2 regions of the Pilosibacter rotomagensis genome follow, and region 1 is predicted to be linked to the other one. Evidence: riboswitches for the same ligand, from Rfam matches in the RefSeq annotation. Region 1 holds a riboswitch; the other holds the start of a gene.

Region 1 (4,215 bases):
CCTCACTCGACACATCCACGATCGTGGACTCCACGCCGATCCCAACGGCACCGCCGTCGATCACCATCTCGATCTTTCCGTCCATATCTTCGATGACATGTTCCGCCTTTGTCGGGCTCGGTCTTCCGGATGTATTGGCACTCGGCGCCGCGACCGGAACTCCCGCCAGATGGATCAGGCAGTTTGCCACCGGGTCAGACGGCATGCGGACCGCAACGGTGTCAAGACCACCGGTCGTTCCGTAAGGCACAATGTCTTTTTTCGGAAAGATCATGGTCAGCGGGCCCGGCCAGTATTTTTCCGCCAATTTCCGCCCGGCTTCCGGAATTTCCTTTACGATCGCCGGGAGTTCCTCCATACAGGAAATATGGGCGATCAGCGGATTGTCGGATGGACGTCCTTTTGCCGCATAGATTTTCTTTGCCGCTTCCTCATTTAACGCATTCGCGCCGAGACCGTAAACAGTCTCGGTCGGAAATGCCACAAGGCCGCCGTTTCTTAAGATCTCTGCCGCCTCCAGAAGCCCCGGATTTTTTTCCAGTGCTTCTCTTGTCTTTTCTTCTTCTCTGATGCGAACTACTTTTGTATTCATATTATGCACTCTCGATTCTCTTATCAATAATGTTTGGAGCCGGAGTCTCTTTCCCCACGCTCTCAGAACTGCCCTGCGCCTTGAAATTCGCAGTATTTCTGCATGATCCCAGTTTTTTCTAATGATAAAGGTGCTGCACAAAACGCAGCACCTTACTTTGTTTAATTGCGTATTCAGTTTAGCACATGGATGTTATGGTTGCAACAGATTTCCGGCGGATTTACTGGCTCTCCGTCAATCCTTCCATCTTCTTATCTCTTTCAGTCCGGAAAGGATCGACTCCACAAAACTGTCGTAGATCTGATTGCCTTTCTCTGCCGTTGCCCCGCTCGGGTCTCCGCCGATCCCGATCGGCTTTCCATCCTCGGTTTCCCACTCTTCCGATACCCAGCCGAGTGTGATCGGTCCGTAAACAGTGAACGTCTTGTTTCCCATAAATTTCTTCGGGATCCCCGCCTCAGAGGTCTCCAGTTTTACCGTCTCCGGCCGTTCCGCGAGGACCATCGATGTCTCCATCTCTCCTCCATGGAAATCCCAGACATTTCCAGGTGTCACAGTATCTTTCACCGCCTGATTGCCAAAAAATGCACCGCAGTTGATGATAAATACGGCAATTCCAAGCTCACTTCGAAGTTCTCTGCTCAGCACCTGGATGATCGGAGAATTTCCGCCGTGGCAGTTTAAGATCGCGATCTTTTTAAAACCATGATGAGCCAGCCCTTTGCAGATGTCATACAAAACGTGGTAGAATGTGTCCGGTTTCAATGTCACGGAGCCGCAGAAATTGATGTGTTCCGTGCTGAGTCCCACCGGAATCAGCGGGAAAATGAGCATCGGATAGTCCGGGATCTCCCGGTCCAGCGCTTCCTTGATCCGTCTCGCTGTTCCCTCTGCAATGATCTCGTCCGTGCCAAGCGGACACTGGTTTCCATGCTGCTCCAATGCCCCTACCGGGATCATGACTACCGTCTCATCTTTATCGACCTGTTCCATTTCCAGTCTTGTCAGTTCATTATAGTACCTTACCATTGTTTTTTCTCCATTCAGTGCCTTCAAACCAATGTTTTCTTACAGTCAGCGCAGTAAATGCGCAGACCTACTGAATCGTTTCAGTTTTCTTCTCTCTGTGGATCCCGGAATGAATGATCGCACTGACATGCTTGTATACAAGCGCCGTCACGATCGCATTCAGTCCGCATTTTACAATGTTAAACGGGATGATTGCGAAAAGAGCGAATGTGTAAAGGTTTGTGATCGCCGGGTTGATCTTTGTTCCCATCGCGATGATATTCTCGATTCCGCCGAAAGCAACTTTTGCGTAGAACGGAAGAGTGATCGCACAGTTTACAAATACTGCACCGATAACTGCACAGAATACACCGACAACAAGAGCGATCATCGCTGTCTTTTTCGTCTTATGTCTGCGGTAGATCAGAGCTGCCGGCACGGAGAACATACAGCTTCCGATGATGTTTCCAAGCTCACCGACATAGTAAGTGCTTGTTCCGTTTAAGAGCAGTTTTAAAAGATTCTTCACGATCGCAATGAGTGCCGCCTGTGCCGGTCCCATGGCGAAACCACCGATCAGTACCGGGAGCTCTGCGAAATCCAGTTTATAAAACGGCGGTGCAAACGGAACTGCCACCTGGATCGTCTCCAATACGGCTGCGAGTGCGCTGAACATGGCGATCAGCACGATGTTTCTGACACTTAATACTTTGTTCTGGTTCATAATGATCCTCCTTGTACGTGTTGTTCTTCTGCAGAAATACCGGATAGGGACACGGTATCGTAACAAGGAATTGCTGTGCAGGAAAAAATTCATCGGAATGTGCCCCGGCACGTTCTCGTTGTTATACAAAAAAGATCCCGGACAATTAAAAAAGTCCGGGACCTGTATCTACTATTCCTGTCATACAATTTCTTCTCTCATCCAGACTATACTGTCGGTTTTGGAATTTCACCAAATCAGCTGCTCAGCGCAGGTCGCGGACTATACCGCCGGTGGGGAATTTCACCCCGCCCCGAAGAACGATATTTATTTGTTCGATAACAGAATATCACATTTTTATTTGCTATGCAATCATTTTTTATCCGTGCAAGTTCCCCCTTAGCGGAAATGTCCATAGGAATGTCCTGCTGCCATTCCGCCGCGAAGCTCCGCCATCTCGCTGACAGTCACAAGCTGGTAACCTCTCTTTGTAAGCTCCGGGATCAGCGTCTCTGCTGCGATCGCGCTCTGCTCATAGAGATCATGCATCAAAACGATATCCCCGTCTTTGACCTGGCTTAAAACGGTATCGATCGTCTTCTGGGCATTTCTCGTCTTCCAGTCCAGAGTATCTACCGACCATACGATCGACGGCATTCCTGCCTTCGCAAGAACTGCTTTGCTCGCATCATTGATCTTTCCTCCCGGCGGGCGAACTCCTTTCGGTGCATTTCCGCCTGCTGCAACGATCGCATCACGGGTCTGGTTTAAGCTCTGCAAGATCTGACCTTCGGACATATTTGTGAGATATGTATGCGCCCAGGTATGGCTGTTCGTCTCACATCCGAGATCCGCCATGCGCTTTACCGTGGATGCATAAGAAGCCACACGATTTCCAACCATAAAGAACGTTGCTCTTCCGCCATTCGCCTCCAGCGAATTCAGAATACGCTCTGTATATTTGGATGGTCCGTCATCGAAAGTCAGCGCCACCATCGGTCTTGTTGGATCAATTCCTCCATTCTTCGGTCCCTCCGGAGCTGCTGCATCTTTTTCTGTCACAGTAACCCAGATTCCGTCCACGCGAAGTCCCTGTCCTTCTGTTCCGGCCGTCTCACCATTTTTTACCGGAGCTGTCCATGACCCATTCTGGAATACTGAGTAATAAACATCATAATGATCTTTTAACTGCCCTGTGAGCTCCATCCGGATCGCCTCGAGCGGCATCCCCGTCTCGATCGTTCCGGTCTCCGCCATATTTTCCTGCCAGGAAAGCCAGCCGGAACCGCTTAAATTTACCTGATAAGAAAGTGTTCCGCTCATTCCCTCCGGCTGTCCGGAAAGACTCGCCCGGATCGCCGTCACATAAGTCCCGTTTCCGGCACGTTCCGCCGTCTGGTCTCCGTGGTATGCGCTCCAGCCGACTCCATGCTCAAATATTCCGTACACAGCTCCCATATCTGCCGCATATACCGGTTTTGTGTTCATTCCTGCTGCCGTAAAGCATACAGCGACGGCCGCAGCTGCCCCACAGATTGCCCGTCTGATTTTTTTCCAATCCATTTGTTCCCCTCTTTTCTCTGGTGCTTTTCACCATATTTCCTGTTTCCATATTCTAACATGAAAATACAAATAAAGGTATCTTTTCCGCGTTTTTTCTCAATCTTCATAAAATCGTCAGAATTTAACTATTCACACCGTCACAGTTACAGGAACGGGGCTATTTCGAATTGGTTTTTCGATATAGCGAACACGGCTGTCAGCTGCTGTAAAACGGTACCCGCCTGTTTCATCACTTGCGCACAGCATAGCGCAAACTTGCCTATCCCGTATTTTTCCTGTATAATAAGATAGTATGACTTACAGGGGTTATTATCGAAAGGAGTAACAAAAACATGATTCAGAATCTGAA
Region 2 (4,215 bases), 200 kb from region 1:
ATCATCGTGTAAGAGCGCTCCGCCGCAGAAATTCCTGTTGTCGTGTCCACATGGTCAATGGAGACCGTGAATGCCGTGCAGTGGTTATCCGTGTTCTCGGATACCATCTGCGGAAGTCCCAGCCGCTCTGCCACTGCCGCGCTCATCGGCGTACAGATCAGTCCCTTTGCGTGGCTTGCCATGAAATTGATATTTGCCTGTGTCGCGAACTCTGCCGCGCAGATCATATCTCCCTCATTCTCCCGGTCCGGGTCATCTGTCACGAGAATGATCTTTCCCGCCCGCAGATCTTCGATCGCTTCTTCGATTGTGTTGTATTGCTCGTTCATATTTTCCTGCCTTTCCAGAGCCTTTTATTAAAAGTTTTTCTTTCAGCAGGATTCCTACTGCTGAAACTTTAACTGCTCTGATCTCATATTTTCTGGATGTTTCTAAATATCTTCAAAGCATCTGTTTTAAAATCCATATTTCTGAAGGAACTCCATGCTGAGACCGGAGTTTCCTTTCGTGCTGTCCCCGGCATCCTTGCCGTCCTCCGCTTTTCCCCTGTCCGCACCGGAATTTCTTCCGATATCCACAAATTTCTGAATATATTTCCCCACAATGTCGTTTTCCAGATTGACCGCATCTCCTGCTTTTTTCTTCAAAAGCGTTGTCTCCTCGCCGGTATGTGGGATCACCGACACTGAAAAGTTCCGCTTTGTCACCGCCGCCACCGTGAGGCTGATCCCGTCGATGCAGATTGAACCTTTTTCCACGATCAGATCCAGGATCTTATCTGTACATGCGATCGTGACCCAGACTGCATTCTCTTCCCGTCTCATCGATTCGATCTGACCGGTTCCGTCAATGTGACCGGAAACAATATGACCGCCGAATCTGCCGTCCGCCGCCATGGCCCGCTCCAGGTTTACATAACTTCCATCACGCAGTGCTCCAAGGCTGCTTCTCCTCACCGTCTCCGCCATCACATCGGCGGAAAACTCGTTATTTTTCATATTCGTGACCGTAAGGCAGACACCATTGACCGCGATGCTGTCACCGATTTTTGTTCCTTCCAGAACTTTTTTCGCTTTTACCGTCAGCGTACCGGAATTTCCGCGCAGGGAAAGTGCCTTCACCTGTCCGAGTTCTTCTACAATCCCTGTAAACATGCTCTCATTTCCTTTCCCATTTTCAATCTACCGAATATCTGAGCATCAGATCATCCCCGATCGTCTCCATCTGTTTTAACGTCAACATCACGGCTTCCGCCGGATGCGCCACACCGATCCCGGAAACCGGAGTCTTCGCACCGGCACCGCCGAAGATCTTCGGTGCGATAAACGCGCAGATCTCGTTTACGATCCCGGCTGACAGCGCCGCGTCATTTAAGGTACCGCCGCCCTCTAAAAGTACACTGTCGATACCCTGGCTTCCGAGATATTCCATGAGCTTTCCAAGATCCACACGCCCGTCTGCGTCCGGGACCGACACAGTCTCCACGCCGGCCGCGTGAAGCTGTTCCTCTTTCTCTTCCGCTTCTTTACAGCCTTCCCCGGAATGCTCCCCCGCATACGCTACGATGGTCCGGTACTCCTTTGCCGTCTTCACGATCTGTGAATCCATCGGGATCCTGAGTCCGCTGTCGCAGATGATCCGCACCGGGCTCTTCAGCCCGGGGATCCGGACGTTCAACATCGGATCGTCTGCCAGGACCGTGCCGATCCCCGCCATGATCCCCATATACTGGTGGCGCAGCTCCTGCACCTTTTTCCTTGCACTCTCTCCTGTGATCCACTTGGAGTCACCGGTCCGCGCAGCGATCTTTCCGTCCGCCGTCATGGCGTATTTCATGACCACATAGGGCGTTTTCTTTGTGATATAGTGGAAGAACACCGGATTTAACGCATCGCATTCCTCCCGCATAAAGTCCTCTTCCACCCGGACTCCCGCTGCTCTTAAGATCGCCGCGCCTTTTCCTGCCACCAGGGGATTCGGATCTCTTGAACCGATCACAACTCTTGCGATCTTCTGCTCGAGGATCGCCTCCGTGCAGGGAGGTGTCTTTCCGTAATGGCAGCACGGCTCCAACGTCACATAGAGTGTCGCGCCCTCCGCGCTTTCCGTGAGCGACGCAATGGCATTTCGCTCCGCGTGGAGTTTTCCGCACCGCTCATGATAACCTTCCCCTATGATCCTTCCGTCTTTCACGATCACAGCTCCCACGAGGGGATTCGGGCTCGTCCAGCCAAGTCCCCCCTTTGCAAGCTCAATGGCCCGCAGCATATAATCCCGGTCCGTCATCTTTTTCACTCCTCTTTCCGCAAACCTGCCTTACAGGCACAATCAGAAAGTTCCATAGGAATTTTCTGTTAAAAAAACCTGTAAAGTAGATGCCTACAGGGTTTTCCATATTCGGTCCGTTGTTTCATCCGGAAATATAAATTTCCGTTATTCCCAGCTTTTCCCGGATCCTTTTCATTAAAAAAGCCCTGAAACAGTTTCCTATTTCAGAGCTACTGATCCGATCTTCCGCGATACGGAATCTCTCGATCCTGTCCTCTTTTTCGAACACCGGATCGCTTCCGCATATCACAAACAAACCTGAAATTCTTCTTTCATCCAGACTATACTGTCGGCCCCGGAATCTCACCGGATCATGCCTCTCGGCTCGCGGGCTTTACCGCCGGTAGGGACTTGCACCCTGCCCTGAAGACTTATTATTGAATTGTCCTATCGCTGACCGTCATTTCCATCAGCGGTTGTTTACAATATACTCCCGTTCTCCGTATTTGTAAAGTATTTTCGATAGGAATTTTTGTCATTGCCAGACAATATTTCCAGACAGCCCAATCCATATCCCTGACCGGCTCCGCAGTCCAGAAAGATCTTATCGTCCCTTATGATCATATCTCCCGCGTACTGTGTTCCATATTTGAATGTCGGCGTGTGTCCCACTATGGCAGTCATTCCCGCTGGAAGCCGGTTATCCGCGTCTGGTGATTCATATCGGTTTATGAGGACATCATAATCCGCTGTTTTTCTTTTCCCACCCGGATCTTTTTGCACTGCTAGAAGTTCTTTTTTCATTTCATCATCCGGCGCTCCGTGAATCAACACATACTTTCTGCCGCAGATCTCCATGGCTGCCCAGAGCGGCATCGTTTCGATAAACTCCAGAACCTTCCTGCGTCCTGTCTCTGACAGCATATTCATCTGCCTGATGATCCCCGCCCCGTCTCCGGCCACCCAGGGCCGCATCGTGGAATCCGGGATCCCGGCCGCGCGGTCTGTTCCAAAATACTGTAAGAGCCGCTGTTCATGATTCCCTCTCAGCGCCAGAATATTCTTATGTTCCATCACAAAGCACAAAAGTCCCAGGGAATCCGGTCCTTTCGCCACAAGATCCCCCAGGATCACCATCCGATTCGCATCCGTAAACCGGATCTTTTTCAGTATTTGCAGAAAGGGAATAAAATATCCATGAATGTCACTCATCAGATACAGGTTCCCGCTCATGCCGCTGTCTCCGGGCCGTACACATAGAGACGGTCCCCTTCCACATTCACGTAGCCTTCCGTGCCTTTTTCCAGATAGTTACGGCTTAAGAAGCAGAGCGGTTCTCCCATTCCCATCTTCGCCATAACGCGGTAATAATCCCCCTCGAAGGAGGAATACTCGACCGCCACCGGAAAACTGTTCTCCTGCCGCTCGCTTCCGGTCCACACCGTGTTCTCCGCGCGGAAGCGGACAGTCACCATGTCATCTTTGCGGATTCCGTTTCTTCCGAGTGTTCCGCAGACACTGCCACCGAGATCGATCTGCGTGCCGCCATCCTTCCTCGCGTATCCATGTACCCGGTTTCCGGCACCTAAAAGAGCCGCCACCGACTCCGTTCCCGGATTCCTGTAACAGTTTTTCGGGGAATCGATCTGGTCGATATTTCCCTTGTTCATGATCACGATCCGGTCCGCCATCGCGAACGCCTCCGACGGGTCATGGGTGACGTGAAAGACGGTCGTCCCAAGCTTCCGGAACAAGAACGCCATTTCGGTTCTCATCTCCACACGGAGCTGGACATCCAGATTGCAGAGCGGCTCATCCATCAGGAGAATATCCGGCTTCGTGATCAGTGCCCGGGCGATCGCGACTCTCTGCTGCTGACCGCCGGAAAGCTCCGCCGGATACCGTTTTTCCAGTCCCTCCAGATGCAGAAGCTTTAAGAGCTCCTGT

The links. Region 1 has a riboswitch for FMN ahead of ACI3EW_RS15025 (ECF transporter S component). Riboswitches for the same ligand answer to the same signal wherever they lie in the genome.
Region 2: another riboswitch for FMN. It lies ahead of ribD (bifunctional diaminohydroxyphosphoribosylaminopyrimidine deaminase/5-amino-6-(5-phosphoribosylamino)uracil reductase RibD); the one in region 1 lies ahead of ACI3EW_RS15025 (ECF transporter S component).

Annotation. Positions count from the first base shown of each region.
Region 1 covers NZ_CM170323.1:3,344,725-3,348,939, forward strand. Annotated here, with positions in the region: gene ACI3EW_RS15015 (L-threonylcarbamoyladenylate synthase) at 1-592, opposite strand, end outside; gene ACI3EW_RS15020 (creatininase family protein) at 827-1,621, opposite strand; gene ACI3EW_RS15025 (ECF transporter S component) at 1,689-2,324, opposite strand; FMN riboswitch at 2,510-2,628, opposite strand; gene ACI3EW_RS15030 (polysaccharide deacetylase family protein) at 2,703-3,866, opposite strand; gene ACI3EW_RS15035 (M18 family aminopeptidase) at 4,199-4,215, shown strand, end outside.
Region 2 covers NZ_CM170323.1:3,145,235-3,149,449, forward strand. Annotated here, with positions in the region: gene ACI3EW_RS14085 (bifunctional 3,4-dihydroxy-2-butanone-4-phosphate synthase/GTP cyclohydrolase II) at 1-329, opposite strand, end outside; gene ribE (riboflavin synthase) at 456-1,154, opposite strand; gene ribD (bifunctional diaminohydroxyphosphoribosylaminopyrimidine deaminase/5-amino-6-(5-phosphoribosylamino)uracil reductase RibD) at 1,177-2,286, opposite strand; FMN riboswitch at 2,589-2,703, opposite strand; gene ACI3EW_RS14100 (metallophosphoesterase) at 2,749-3,501, opposite strand; gene ACI3EW_RS14105 (ABC transporter ATP-binding protein) at 3,498-4,215, opposite strand, start outside.